One region of the Pseudomonas benzopyrenica genome, then DNA from elsewhere that is predicted to be linked to it. Evidence: riboswitches for the same ligand, from Rfam matches in the RefSeq annotation. Region 1 holds a riboswitch; each other region holds the start of a gene.

What was found. A riboswitch is a leader RNA that binds a small molecule or an ion and turns the genes downstream of it on or off. The one in region 1 is predicted to bind cobalamin.
Region 2: linked by a shared signal. The riboswitch ahead of cobO (cob(I)yrinic acid a,c-diamide adenosyltransferase) and the one ahead of V6W80_RS12090 (CbtB domain-containing protein) in region 1 are both predicted to bind cobalamin.
Region 3: linked by a shared signal. The riboswitch ahead of V6W80_RS21070 (ABC transporter substrate-binding protein) and the one ahead of V6W80_RS12090 (CbtB domain-containing protein) in region 1 are both predicted to bind cobalamin.

What each region holds. Positions count from the first base shown of each region.
Region 1 covers NZ_CP145723.1:2,547,729-2,551,997, reverse strand. Annotated here, with positions in the region: gene V6W80_RS12105 (segregation and condensation protein A) at 1-322, shown strand, start outside; gene V6W80_RS12100 (cobalamin biosynthesis protein) at 313-687, opposite strand; gene V6W80_RS12095 (CbtA family protein) at 687-1,364, opposite strand; gene V6W80_RS12090 (CbtB domain-containing protein) at 1,377-1,568, opposite strand; cobalamin riboswitch at 1,655-1,992, opposite strand; cobalamin riboswitch at 2,051-2,282, shown strand; gene cobW (cobalamin biosynthesis protein CobW) at 2,385-3,437, shown strand; gene cobN (cobaltochelatase subunit CobN) at 3,444-4,269, shown strand, end outside.
Region 2 covers NZ_CP145723.1:1,562,791-1,567,059, reverse strand. Annotated here, with positions in the region: gene cbiB (adenosylcobinamide-phosphate synthase CbiB) at 1-38, opposite strand, end outside; gene bluB (5,6-dimethylbenzimidazole synthase) at 35-685, opposite strand; gene V6W80_RS07180 (cobyrinate a,c-diamide synthase) at 682-1,980, opposite strand; gene cobO (cob(I)yrinic acid a,c-diamide adenosyltransferase) at 1,974-2,600, opposite strand; cobalamin riboswitch at 2,698-2,894, opposite strand; gene V6W80_RS07170 (four-helix bundle copper-binding protein) at 2,990-3,319, shown strand; gene V6W80_RS07165 (mandelate racemase/muconate lactonizing enzyme family protein) at 3,325-4,269, opposite strand, start outside.
Region 3 covers NZ_CP145723.1:4,451,042-4,455,310, reverse strand. Annotated here, with positions in the region: gene cobJ (precorrin-3B C(17)-methyltransferase) at 1-1,603, shown strand, start outside; cobalamin riboswitch at 1,610-1,756, shown strand; gene V6W80_RS21070 (ABC transporter substrate-binding protein) at 1,788-2,804, shown strand; gene V6W80_RS21065 (FecCD family ABC transporter permease) at 2,801-3,835, shown strand; gene V6W80_RS21060 (ABC transporter ATP-binding protein) at 3,832-4,269, shown strand, end outside.

The sequences.
Region 1 (4,269 bases):
GCTGGGCGAGTTGCTGCTGGCCATGGGTGAGGTCCTGCGCCGGGCCGATCTGTTCGAGAGTCACCAGGTGACCCGCGAGGTCCTGTCCACCCGCGAGCGCATGAGTCAGGTGCTGGAGCGCCTCAAGGATGGCGCCTTCGTGCCCTTCGTGGCGCTTTTCACCCTGGATGAGGGGCGTCTCGGCGTGGTGGTGACCTTCATGGCGATCCTCGAGCTGGTCAAGGAAGCCCTGGTGGAACTGGTACAGAACGAGCCCTTCAGCCCCATCCATGTCCGCGCCCGGGTCAGCGACGCCGAAGCGCAAGCGGCGTCTCAGGCGTAGGCCAAGGCTGCCGTTGCCGCCGCGCTCTTGCGTTTGCTCACCAACAGGCGGGCGCCTTCACCGGCTGCCACCAGGGCCGCGGCTTCGGCGACACTGGAGCTGCCAACATGCTGCAACACCCGCTTACTGGCTGAGGTTATGCCGCGTTCTTGCGCCAGGCGTTCAGCGGGAAAGCCCTGTAAGGGCAGCTGCCAGCGTTGGGCGAGGGTGCGCAGTCCGCGTTCTTCGAGTCGACTGGCCACCGTCGCCAAGGCGGTCAGGGCGGCACGGTCGCAGCCGGCTTCCTGCAGCACCTCTTGCGCCAGCTCGGCAAGCTCCTCCACCGAACAATCCCGACGGCAACCTAGGCCCAGGACCAGCGCCATCAGCCTTGCGGCTCCTGACGGCGGAACAGCCAGCTGCACGCCAGGCCTAGCAATAGCCAGAAAGGCAGGTTGCTCACCAGCACGGCGATCTGGAAGTGCCGTTGCAGTTCTTGTGGTGCCAGGCTCTCATGCGCGACCGGCTGGGGCGCTCCCAGCAAGTGGGGAATGACCAGCAGGCCCAGAGCGGCGATCTTGAAGCCTGGGTGGCGGGCGAACGCCAGCAGGGCGAGGGCGGCCGCGGTAGCGCCCGAGGTGCCTATCCACCAAGCCTGGCGCAGGGTGAGGTCCGCCGCGGCCGTGCCTGGTAGCTCCGGTGGCAGGCCCAGGCTCGGCGCGAGGCAGAAGGTGGCGTAGCCGGCCAGCCCCCACAGCAGGCCCTGGTAGGTCCGGTTCGGCGCGCGCAGGTTGAACAGGCCGGCGAGCACCAGGCCGAAACCCACGGCCACCACCAGGTTACCGCCGAAGGTCGACAGGGTGCGCGGCCAGCCATCTGCCGGGGCCCAGGCTTCTTCCTCGCCGTGATCCTGGTGCTCGGCCATGGCCGGGGCTTCGGTCTGGACCTCGTAGGTTTCCGCCTGGAGGATGAGCGGCGTCATCCAGACGCTTTGCAAGATGCTCAGCAACAGAGCGGCGAGCAGCCCGGCCACGCCGGCACTGAAGGCGATACGCTGAAACATGACGTACTCCTCTTAGTGGCAGGGGAAGCCTTCGCTGTGGCGGGTATCGTGGGCACCGTTGTGCAGCGCTTCGACATGGGAGAAACCGGCCAGGAACACCAGGCCCAGGCCGAGCAGGCAGGCGAGCAGCGTAGCGGTCAGGCGTTGGGCGCGGGTATGGGTATGAGGCTGGGGCAGGGCGGTCGTCGAGCGGGTAGCGGTCATGGCAAGGCCTCGGAGTCGAAGCGGCAGGGACGCGCCGAGGCAGCGAACCGCAGGCGGCCGCCGTCCAGCACGACCGCCCACCGCGGGTTGCTTGAAAGCGACAGGCCGGTCTCCGGACTCACGAGGGTCTCAAGGTGCGGTCTTGGCTGCGCGTCGGCCTGGCAGCGTTGAAGCCCTTCGCGGAGTGCTCATTTACTCTCGGTAAATTGCGCTTCCTTGAAGGGTTCCGCTTTGCCAGGTGCTAGCTCGCGCAAGACCGCATTCCCGTACGACTACCAGGATCGCCTTCCCCAAGCTTGCCAGCCGGGTGGCATCGTGATCCTGCGCTCGTCTACCGTTGCGGGGGCAGTGCCGGACTTGGACCGGCTTCCCGTTTCACCGCGACCCCTGGCGGAGTCGCGACACCTGAAGCAGGGGCGAGCAGACCACGCGGGTCGTCCGACGGTCAAGCCTGTTCGATTGACACCCCGGCGGGGCACTCGTAGCCTGTCGGGCTTCGAGGTGCTCTTGTCCGCAAGAGCTTGAAAGGGAACGCGGTGCGACACCGCGGCTGCCCCCGCAACTGTAAGCGGCATCTTCAGCCTCTCCACAGAGCCTGTTCATAATTGACGCTAGCTCGCGAAATGATGAACAAGCTTTAAGGCCACTGCTCACGCGGGAAGGCTGGAGTAGGGCGCCGTGAGCCAGGAGACCTGCCTCGCTAGCTTTCCATACGCAACCGGGCGGGGTGATCCGGGCTGCCACCAGGGCCTTGCCGCTGCGCGAGCGCCTGGCATGCCTGCCCGTCTTTTTTCGCTTTCTTTCTAAGGGCAGCCCATGAAAACCCTGGCCAAGACTCCCGTCACCATCGTCACCGGCTTCCTCGGTTCCGGCAAGACCACCCTGCTGCGGCACATGCTCGACCATGCCGAAGGCCGCCGCATCGCGGTGATCGTCAACGAATTCGGCGAGCTGGGCATCGATGGCGAGATCCTCCGCCAGTGCAGCATCGGCTGTACCGAAGAAGAGGCCCAGGGCCGCGTCTTCGAATTGGCCAATGGCTGCCTGTGCTGCACCGTGCAGGAAGAATTCTTTCCGGTGATGAAGGAGCTGGTGGCGCGTCGCGGCGACATCGACCACATCCTCATCGAGACCAGCGGCCTGGCGCTGCCCAAGCCTCTGGTGCAGGCCTTCCAGTGGCCGGAGATCCGCAACGCCTGCACCGTGGACGCGGTGATCACCGTGGTCGACAGTCCCGCGGTGGCGGCCGGCACCTTCGCCGCCCATCCCGAGCAGGTGGATGCCCAGCGCCGCCAGGACCCCAACCTGGACCATGAATCGCCGCTGCACGAGTTGTTCGAAGATCAACTGGCCAGTGCCGACCTGGTGATCCTCAACAAGACCGATGGCCTGGACGCCGAGGCCCTGGCCCGGGTCCGCGCCGAGGTGAGCAAAGAGTTGCCGTCCGCGGTCAAGGTGGTGGAAGCCAGTCGTGGCGTGCTGCCCCTGTCGGTGCTGCTGGGCTTGCAAGCCGAATCCGAGGCCCATATCGACAGCCGTCCGACCCACCATGACCTCGAAGGTCATGAAGACCATGACCACGATGAATTCGACTCCTTTGGCGTAGACCTGCCTGAGGTGGCGGAAGCGACCCTGCTGGCGGCGCTGACCGAGGTGGTCAAGAGCCATGGCGTGCTGCGGGTGAAGGGCTTCGCGGCCATTGCCGGCAAGCCGCTGCGACTGCTGGTGCAGGGGGTCGGTACCCGCTTCGACAAGCATTTCGACCGTGCCTGGAAGACCGGCGAGACCCGCAGCACCCAGTTGGTGCTGATCGGCCAGGAGCTGGACCAGGCGGCGATCACCGCCCAGTTGCGCGCCGCGGTCGCCTGACGCCAGATGCATCTGCTGCGTACCCAGCCGGGCGGCTTCGTCCCGGACGACGGCATCGCCCATCTGGCGCAGACGCCGGGTGAGATCGTCGTGCTCTGCAGTGGCGATTCGCATCTGGCCCTGCTGGCCGAGGCGACTCGTACCCTGGATGCCGGCTATCCCAGCCTGCGCCTGGCCAATCCCATGCAGCTGCAGAACCACGCCTCGGTGGACCTCTACGTCGAGGAGGTGCTGAGCCAGGCGCGAGTGGTGTTCATCTCCCTGCATGGCGGCCAGGGCTACTGGCGCTATGGCATGGAACGCCTCGCCGAGCTGGCCGCGCGGGGGCTGACCCTGATCGCAGTGCCCGGCTGCGATCGCCCTGACCCTGAGCTGATGGCTCTGGGCACCGTGGCACCGGACCTGGCCGAACGGCTGTGGCGCTACCTCCGTCAAGGCGGCCTGGGCAATGCCCGGGATTTCCTGCACTGCCTGGCCGCCGAATGCCTGGATGCCCGATACCTTTACGAGCCACCGAGGGAGTTGCCGCGGGTGGCGGTCTATCAGCCTGAAGGCCTGGGGCTGGCCGGCTGGCGCCAACGCTGGCGACAGGACTGGCCCACGGCGGCGCTGCTGTTCTACCGCACCCATCTGCAGTCGGCCAATACCGCCTTCATCGACGCTTTCTGCGCGCAACTCGAGGCCCAGGGGCTGAATCCGCTGCCCATCGCCGTGGCCAGCCTCAAGGAGGCGGCCTGCCTGACGGAAGTCGAGCGGCTGCTGGACGAGACCGACACCGCGCTGATTCTCAATACCACCGGCTTCGCCCAGTCCAGTCCGGAGCGGCCGAATC
Region 2 (4,269 bases), 980 kb from region 1:
AGCAGCATGCCGCCGACGACCGCGAAGGCCAGCATCATGGCTTCTGGCCCCAGCGATTCTCGAAGACCAGCTCCTCCAGCGGCCGCCCCTGGCGCCAGCCCTCCTCTTCCAGCATCGGGCGCGGATAGAAGGCTTCCACCGGTCCCAGGCAGAGGATGGCCGCCGGCTGCGCGCCTTCCGGCATCTCCAGCAGCCTGCGCACGGCTTCCGGTTCGAACAGCGACACCCAGCCCATACCGAGGCCTTCGCAGCGCGCCGCCAGCCAGAGATTCTGGATGGCGCAGGACAGCGAGGCGAGGTCCATTTCCGGCAAGGTGCGGCGACCGAAGACATGGGCGTCGCGGCCGTCCATGAGGGCCGCCACCAGCACCTCGGCGCAATCGAGAATGCCCTGTACCTTGAGCTTCATGAAGTCGTCGCTGCGCTCGCCGAGCGCTTCGGCGGTGGCGCAACGTTCTTCCTCCACCAGCTCGTGCAGGCGCTGGCGCAGGGCTGGATCGCTGATGCGCAGGAAGCGCCAGGGTTGCATCAACCCGACACTGGGGGCCTGGTGCGCAGCACCCAGCAGCCGGGCCAGTTGTTCGGGAGGTACCTCGCCACCGCAGAAATGGCGCATGTCGCGGCGCTCGGCGATGGCTCGGTAGACGGCGGCTTGTTCGGCGGGGGTATAGGGGGTCGTGGTCACGGCTTGAGCATCGCGGCGGCCGCGGCGGGTGCCGACGGCATGTAGAAGTGAATATAGCTGGCGGTGAGGCGACCGTCGCGGTAGACCGCCTCGGCGACCGCCTTGCCATTGGGACACAACCCGCGCGCCCAGGGCGCCTCGGGCGACTCCAGGGCGGAGTGGTGATAGGTGTGGCCGCGCAAGGTGCCCTGCTCGAATTCCACCGATTGCAGCGCCAGCGCCGTCAGGCGCGCCTGCATTCGCGCGCTGCCGGGCAGCAGCCCGAGCAGGCTGGCGGATTCGCCGGCCTTGTCGGTGAGTTCGTCGAGCAGATAGAGCATGCCGCCGCACTCGGCGAGGATCGGCTTGCCGGCGGCGTGATGGGCGCGGATGGCCGCGCGCATGCCCAGATTGTTGGACAACGTCTGCAGGTGCAGCTCGGGATAGCCGCCGGGCAGATAGAGGCTGTCCACCTCCGGCAGCGCCGGGTCGGCGAGCACGGAGAAGAACTGGAGTTCGGCACCGAGGCTGCGCAGCAGATCCAGATTGGCCTGGTAGATGAAGGCCAGGGCCGCATCGCGGGCCACGCCGATGCGCACCCCCGCCAGCAGCGGCTCGACCACGGCCGGTTCCGGCTCGGCGAAGGCCACCGGCGGCGGCAATTCGATGTCGGAACTGGCACCCAGGGCGTCGGCCGCCATGTCCAGACGGCGATCCAAGTCGGTAACCTCGTCAGCCTGGATCAGCCCCAGGTGACGACTGGGCAACTCGATGCCGGCATCGCGCGGCAGGCTACCGAAGAAGGTCATGCCCGCCGGCAGGCTGCCGCGGATCAACTGGGTCTGCCGCGGACTGCCACTGCGATTGGCCAGCACCCCGGCGAAGGGCAGGCTCGGCCGATAGTGGGCCAGGCCATAGGCCAGGGCACCAAAGGTCTGCGCCAGGCCCGCGGCGTCGATCACTCCCAGCACCGGTACGCCGAAGCGCTCGGCCAGGTCCGCCGCCGACGGCTGCCCGTCGAACAGCCCCATGACGCCTTCGATGAGGATGAGGTCCGCCTCCGCCGCCGCTTCCCACAGCAGGCGCCGGCTCTCGGCCTCGCCGATCATCCACAGATCGAGCTGGTAGACCGGCGCGCCGCTGGCGCGGGCCAGGATCATCGGATCGAGAAAGTCCGGACCGCACTTGAACACCCGCACCCGTCGCCCCTGGCGGGCATGCAGCCGGGCCAGGGCGGCGGTGACGCTGGTCTTGCCCTGCCCGGAGGCCGGAGCGGCGATCAGCAGCGCCGGGCAGTGTCGCGTATCCCTTACCATTCGATGCCCTGCTGAGCGCGCACGCCGGACTGGAAGGCATGCTTGACCAGACTCATGTCGGTCACGGTGTCGGCGGCCTCGATCAGCGCCGGCGGGGCGCCGCGGCCGGTCACCACCACGTGCTGGTGCGCCGGACGTCCAGCCAGATCGGCCAGCACCTGATCGACGTCCAGATAGCCGTGCTTGAAGGCGATGTTGAGTTCATCCAGCAGTACCAGGCCGATGGCTGGATCGCGCAGGAGCTCCACCGCCACCGCCCAGGCGGCGGCAGCCGACTGCAGGTCGCGGGCGCGGTCCTGGGTGTCCCAGGTGAAGCCCTCGCCCATGACGTGGTAACGCACCTCGTCGGGGAAGCGCTTGAAGAAGAGTTGCTCGCCGGTGTCGCGACGGCCCTTGATGAACTGCACCACGCCCACCTGCATGCCATGGCCGAGGGCGCGCGCCGCCATGCCGAAGGCGGAGCTGCTCTTGCCCTTGCCGATGCCGGTATGCACCAGCAGCAGGCCACGCTCGTCCTGGGCGTCGGCGATACGGGCGTCGATCACCGCCTTCTTGCGCACCATGCGCGCGCGGTGGCGTTCGTCGCGCTCGGGGCTGGTCGAATCGGGGGTGTCGGTCATGGGGCGGTTCTCCAGGTGCGGGCGCGGCGGAGAAACGGGCAGAGACGCCACCCGCGCAAGGCAGATGGCGACGCCGCGCGAAGCCCTCCGCATCGCCGAGATGAGCGCAAGCGTGGCCGGTCTCCGGGCTGGTGAGCCGATGCCTGGTGGCATCCGCCGCGCCCCTTCCCGGCCAGGGCCAGTGGGCATCGCGCAGCTACTGCTCAACTACCGTTGCGGGGGCAGCGCCGGCTCGACCGGCTTCCCTGTTTCACCCCGCTCCAGGCGGGGCACCACGTGCAAGGGCGCAGGGTACGGACTAGCCGGGAGAGCGTCAATCGATGGCACCGCCCGAACTCGGCGTCGAGCGGACGGGTCCACCCTAAGCACCCACCGCCAGGAGCTACCGGATGAACGATGCCACCCTCGCCGCCTGCATCAAGGCCTGCCTCGACTGCGCCGCCGCCTGCGAAACCTGCGCCAGCGCCTGCCTGGGCGAAGCCAATCTGGACATGATGCGCGACTGCGTCCGCCTGGATCGCGATTGCGCCGACGCCTGTCGCCTGGCCGCCACCTTCATGCAGCGCGACAGCGATCGCGTCGCCGAAGCCTGCGCCCTGTGCCTGGCCACCTGCCGTGCCTGCGCCGCCGAATGTGGCAAGCACAAGGCCGATCACTGCCAGGCCTGCGCTCGGGCCTGTGAAGCCTGCGCCGATGCCTGCGCGGCCATGGCCGCCTGAACCCCTTACCGCGCTGATACCCGCCCGATCCGGTCCGGCCGCTGACGCAGCGCCGGATGCAGGGCGGTGCCCAGGCCCGGTGCGGTTGGCGGTAGCAGCCAGCCCTGCTCCAGTACCGGCAGCTCGGTGACCAGCTCACGATAGAAGCCCGCCAGATAGGCTCGCACCACTTCCTGAAAGATGGCATTGGCTGAGGCCAACCCCAGATGCAGCGAGGCCATCAGCACCACCGGTCCGGTGCAGTCGTGCGGGGCGATGGGCTTCTGATAGGCCTCGGCCAAGGTGGCGATCTTGCGCGCCTCGCTCAGCCCTCCGCACCAGGACAGATCCACCATCACATAGTCCAGCGCATCGGCCGCCAGCAGATCGCGGAAGGCACCGCGCATCGCCAGGGTCTCGCTGCCGCAGACCGGAATGCCCGCCAGCCGCCGGAAATCCGCCAACCCCTGAACGTGATCCATCTTGATCGGATCTTCCGCCCAGAAGATGTTGTACTCCTTGAGTGCTCGGGCGATCTGCAGGGCGCAGGTTGGATTCCACAAGGAATGGAATTCGCACATCACCTCGATGCCATCGCCGACCGCCTCCCGGATGCGCGCGAAGGGCTCCAGACCCTGGCGCAAATCGGTGCTGGACAGATACTGACCGCCACTGGCCAGGGCGAAGGCATCGAAGGGCCAGATCTTCATGGCGGCAAACCCTTCGTCCACCAGACTCTGGGCCAGTTCACCGGGGTTTTCCACCGCCGCCACCTGATCGTCGTAGCGCCCGGCCACGCGGGCCTCGCCCTTGGCGATCAACCGGCGCTGCTCACCACCGGTATTGAAGTTGGGACTGGCGCAGGTGTTATAGGCGCGCATCCGCTCGTGGACCTGGCCACCCAGCAGCTGATGGATGGGCACGCCCATAGCCTGGCCGAACAGGTCCCAGAGAGCGATGTCCAGCGCCGA
Region 3 (4,269 bases), 1.9 Mb from region 1:
GGACGGCCTGCCGGGCAGCCTGGTGCATGGCTTGGCCGGGCGGGTCGAGGGCGATGTCAGCTACAACGCCTTCGGCGACCACCTGCGTGACCTCTATCGCCAGCAGCGGCCCTTGGTGGTGCTCTGCGCCGCCGGTATCGTCATCCGCACCCTGGCGTCCTTGCTGGATGACAAGACCGCCGAGCCGCCGGTGCTGGCGGTGGCCGAAGACGGCAGCGCCGTGGTGCCGCTGTTGGGCGGTCTGGCCGGTGCCAACCGTCTGGCTCGCCAGCTGGGTACCTTGCTGGACGTGGCCCCGGCCATCACCACCAGTGGCGAACTGAGATTCGGCACCTGCCTGCTCGATCCACCGGCCGGCTATGCCCTGGCCGACGTCGACGTGGCCAAGCATCGGGTGGCCGATCTGCTGGCCGGCGCCCCGGTACGCATCGAGGGCGAGGCGCCCTGGCTGGATGAGGTACCCCTGGCTCGCGATCCCGAGGCGCGGCAGCGCATCCTGGTCTCGCCCATGACCAGCGCCGACGACCATACCCTGCTGATCCATCCCCGCGCCGTGCTGGTGGCGGTACGCGCCGATGCCACCGCTGCCGCCGTCACCGAACTGCTTGCCAGCACCGGCTATGCGCCATGTGCCGTGGCAGTGCTGCTGGCGCGGGCGGAAGACATGGCCGTGCCCGGCCTGGCCGAGCTGAGCCAGGCACTGGATGTGCCGTTGAGATTCGTCGACGCCAACACGCCGGACTTCGCCCTGACGACGGTGGAACGGGCCCAGGAGCGGGGCATCGCCCTGCACCTGCATGACCGGCCCCTGGACGCCGAGGACCTCGGCCAGCACCGCGGACGCCTCAGCGTGGTGGGCCTCGGCCCGGGTGCGGCCGAGCTCATGGCACCCGTAGTGCGCCGCGCTCTGGACGAGGCCCAGGACGTGCTCGGCTACGCGACCTACGTGCAGATGGCCGGCCCCTTGCGTCCGGACCAGCTGGCCCATGCCAGCGACAACCGTGAAGAATTGCAGCGTGCCCGCCATGCCTTCGAGCTGGCTGCCAGCGGTCGTCAGGTGGTCATGGTGTCGTCCGGCGATCCGGGGGTCTTCGCCATGGCCGCCGCGGTGCTGGAGGTACTGGAAGGCGCCGATGATCCGCGCTGGGCGGCGGTCGAGCTGGAGATCCTGCCGGGCATCACCGCGGCCATGGCCAGCGCCGCCCTGGCCGGGGCGCCCCTGGGCCACGACTTCTGCCTGATCTCTTTGTCCGACAACCTCAAGCCCTGGGCGGTGATCGAGCAGCGCCTGCGCCAGGCCGCAGCAGCGGACCTGGCCATGGCCTTCTACAACCCCATCTCCAAGGCCCGCCCGCACCAGTTGGAGCGGGCGCTGGACGTCTTGCGCAGCTGCCGTCCGGCGAACACCCCGGTGATCCTCGGTCGCGATGTCGGCCGTCCGGGTGGCGGTCTCGAATACACCAGCCTCGGCGCCCTGCGCAGCGACATGGTGGATTCGCGCACCCTGGTGATCCTCGGCTCCAGCCATACCCGGCGCTTTCCGCGGGCCGATGGCGGCGAGTGGGTCTATACGCCGCGCTGGTATGATCCGGAATTGTTATAAAGTAACATTTAATGCTTGAATCCTGGTCGCCGCTGGCCCACCCTCGGCGACCTTCCTGTTCCCTGGCGGGAAGCCGGTGAGAGTCCGGCGCGGTCGCGCCACTGTGAGCTTCGTAAGAAGCGAGCCAGACCTCGCCAGGGGATACCCATCATCCACAAGGGACGCGTCATCCCAAGGAGAGTCCATGCTTCGCCGTCTTTCACCGCTGCTCGCCGCCGGCCTGCTATCTGTTTCCGCCCTTAGCGCCCAGGCTGCCACGACCTATCCGCTGACCATCCACAACTGCGGTCGCGACCTGGTCTTCGAGCGTGCGCCCCAACGGCTGGTCAGTCTGGGTCAGGCCAGTACCGAGTTGCTCTTGCGCCTGGGCGTGGGCGCGCGCCTGGTGGGTACCGGGGTCTGGTTCGGCGGCCTGCCGAAGGACCTGCAGGAGGAGGGCAAGGGCATTCCGCGCCTGGCCGACAACGCCCCCAGCTTCGAAGCCGTGGTCGGCACCCGGCCGGACCTGGTGGCGGCGCAGTACACCTATCACGTCGGCCCGGGCGGCGAGGTGGCGGACTTCCCGCGCTTCGCTAAGCTGGGCATCGCCGCCTATGTGGCGCCCAGCGATTGCGAAGGCAAGGCAGTGACCGCCGATTCCAACAGCGACGGCAGCCGCAGCGCGCCCTTCGACATGCAGCTGGTGACCCGCGAGGCCCAGGAGCTGGCGGCCATTCTCGATGTGCAGCCGGCCGGCAAGCAGTTGGTCGCCGAGCTGGACCGCCGCATCGCCGCCGCTGGGGAGCAGGCCAAGGCTGCCGGGGTCCAGGGGCGTTCGGTGCTGTTCTGGTTCTCCAGCCCGCGCCTGGAAGGCGATCCCTGGGTGGCCGGCAACCTCGGCGCACCGGCCTGGATCGCCCGCGCCCTGGGCCTGCGCAACGTGGTCGACAGCGCTGAGGAATGGCCGGCGGTGAGCTGGGAACGCATCGCCAGTCTGGACCCTGACTATATCGTGGTGGCGCGCATGGACCGCCGTCTCTATCCCGCCGATGACGTCGACAAGAAGCTGGCCTTCCTGCGCAGCGATCCCCTGACCCGCGAATTGCGCGCGGTGCGCGAGAACCACCTGCTGGTGGTGGACGCCCCGACCCTCAATCCCTCGCTGCGGGTGGTGGACAGCGTCGAGACCCTGGCCGCCGATCTGGCCAAGCCGCAACCATGAGCCTGCCCCTGGCAGCCGAGGGGGCCCGGCCCTGGCGCTGGCTGCTGGGCCTGACCGCCGTGCTGGCGCTGGCGGCGAGCGTGGTGCTGGCGGCCTCCTTCGGCGAGATGCCCATCGCCCCGCTGACCAGTCTGCAGGCCATCGCCAACGGCCTGGGCCTGGGGCCCTATCCGGTGGAGCGCATCGTCCAGGGCATCGTCTGGGAATACCGCCTTAGTCGCGCCCTGGTCGCCGCCTGCTGCGGTGCGGGCCTGGCGGTCTCCGGCGCCATCCTCCAGGCGTTGCTGCGCAACGCCCTGGCTGAACCCTATGTGCTGGGGCTGTCGGCCGGCGCCTCCACCGGTGCGGTGCTGGTGATGCTGTTGGGCGTCGGCGGCGGGGTGCTCGGGGTCTCGCTCGGCGCCTTTCTCGGCGCCGTGCTGGCCTTCGCCGTGGTGCTGCCCTTTCTGGGCAGTGGCGGCAGCACCCGCATCATCCTCGCCGGGGTGGCCGCCTCCCAGCTGTTCAATGCCCTGACCGCCTACATCGTCGCCACCGCGGCCAACGCCGAGCAGGCGCGCAGCGTGATGTTCTGGCTGCTCGGCAGCCTGGCCGGGGTGCGCTGGCCGGACGTCTGGCTAGCCGCCGGGGTGGTGCTCGCTGGTCTGCTGGTGTGCCTGGCCTGCGCCCGGGCGCTGGACGCCTTTGCCTTTGGCGAGGACGCCGCCGCCAGCCTGGGCGTGGCGGTGGGGCCGCTGCGCCTGCTGCTGCTGGCGGTCACCGGCCTGATCACCGCCTGCCTGGTCAGCCTGGTGGGCGCGGTGGGCTTCGTCGGCCTGGTGATCCCCCATGTGGCGCGCTTCCTGGTCGGCCCCGGGCATGGCCGGCTGCTGCCCACCTGCGCGCTGATCGGCGCGCTGTTCATGGTGCTGGCCGACATCGTCGCCCGCACCCTGGTGGCCAAGCAGACCCTGCCCATCGGCGTGGTCACCGCCCTGGTCGGCGCGCCGGCCTTCGCCTTCATCCTCTACCGCGCGCGGGAGGTCCGATGAGCCTCGCCGCGCGGGACGTGGCCTGGAGCGCCGGTGGCCAGCCGATCCTCGCCGGGGTGACCCTCGCGGTGCCGCCCGGCGGGGTGCTCGGACTGCTCGGCCCCAATGGCTCGGGCAAGTCCAGCCTGCTGCGGCTGCTGGCCGGGCTGCGCCGGCCGGAGGAGGGTGGGGTCAGTCTCGACGCGACGCCGCTGGCCGAGCTGCGCCGCCGCGACCTGGCGCGCCGGGTCGCCCTGGTGGAGCAGCAGGCCGGTACCGAGGCCGATCTCTCGGTGGCCGAGGTGGTGCGCCTGGGGCGCACGCCCCATCGTGGCCTGCTCGATGCCTGGAGCGCGCGCGACGCCGAGGTCTGCCAGCGCGCCCTGGCCCAGGTCGGTCTGGTCGACAAGGCGGCACGGCGCTGGCACAGCCTCTCCGGCGGCGAGCGCCAGCGC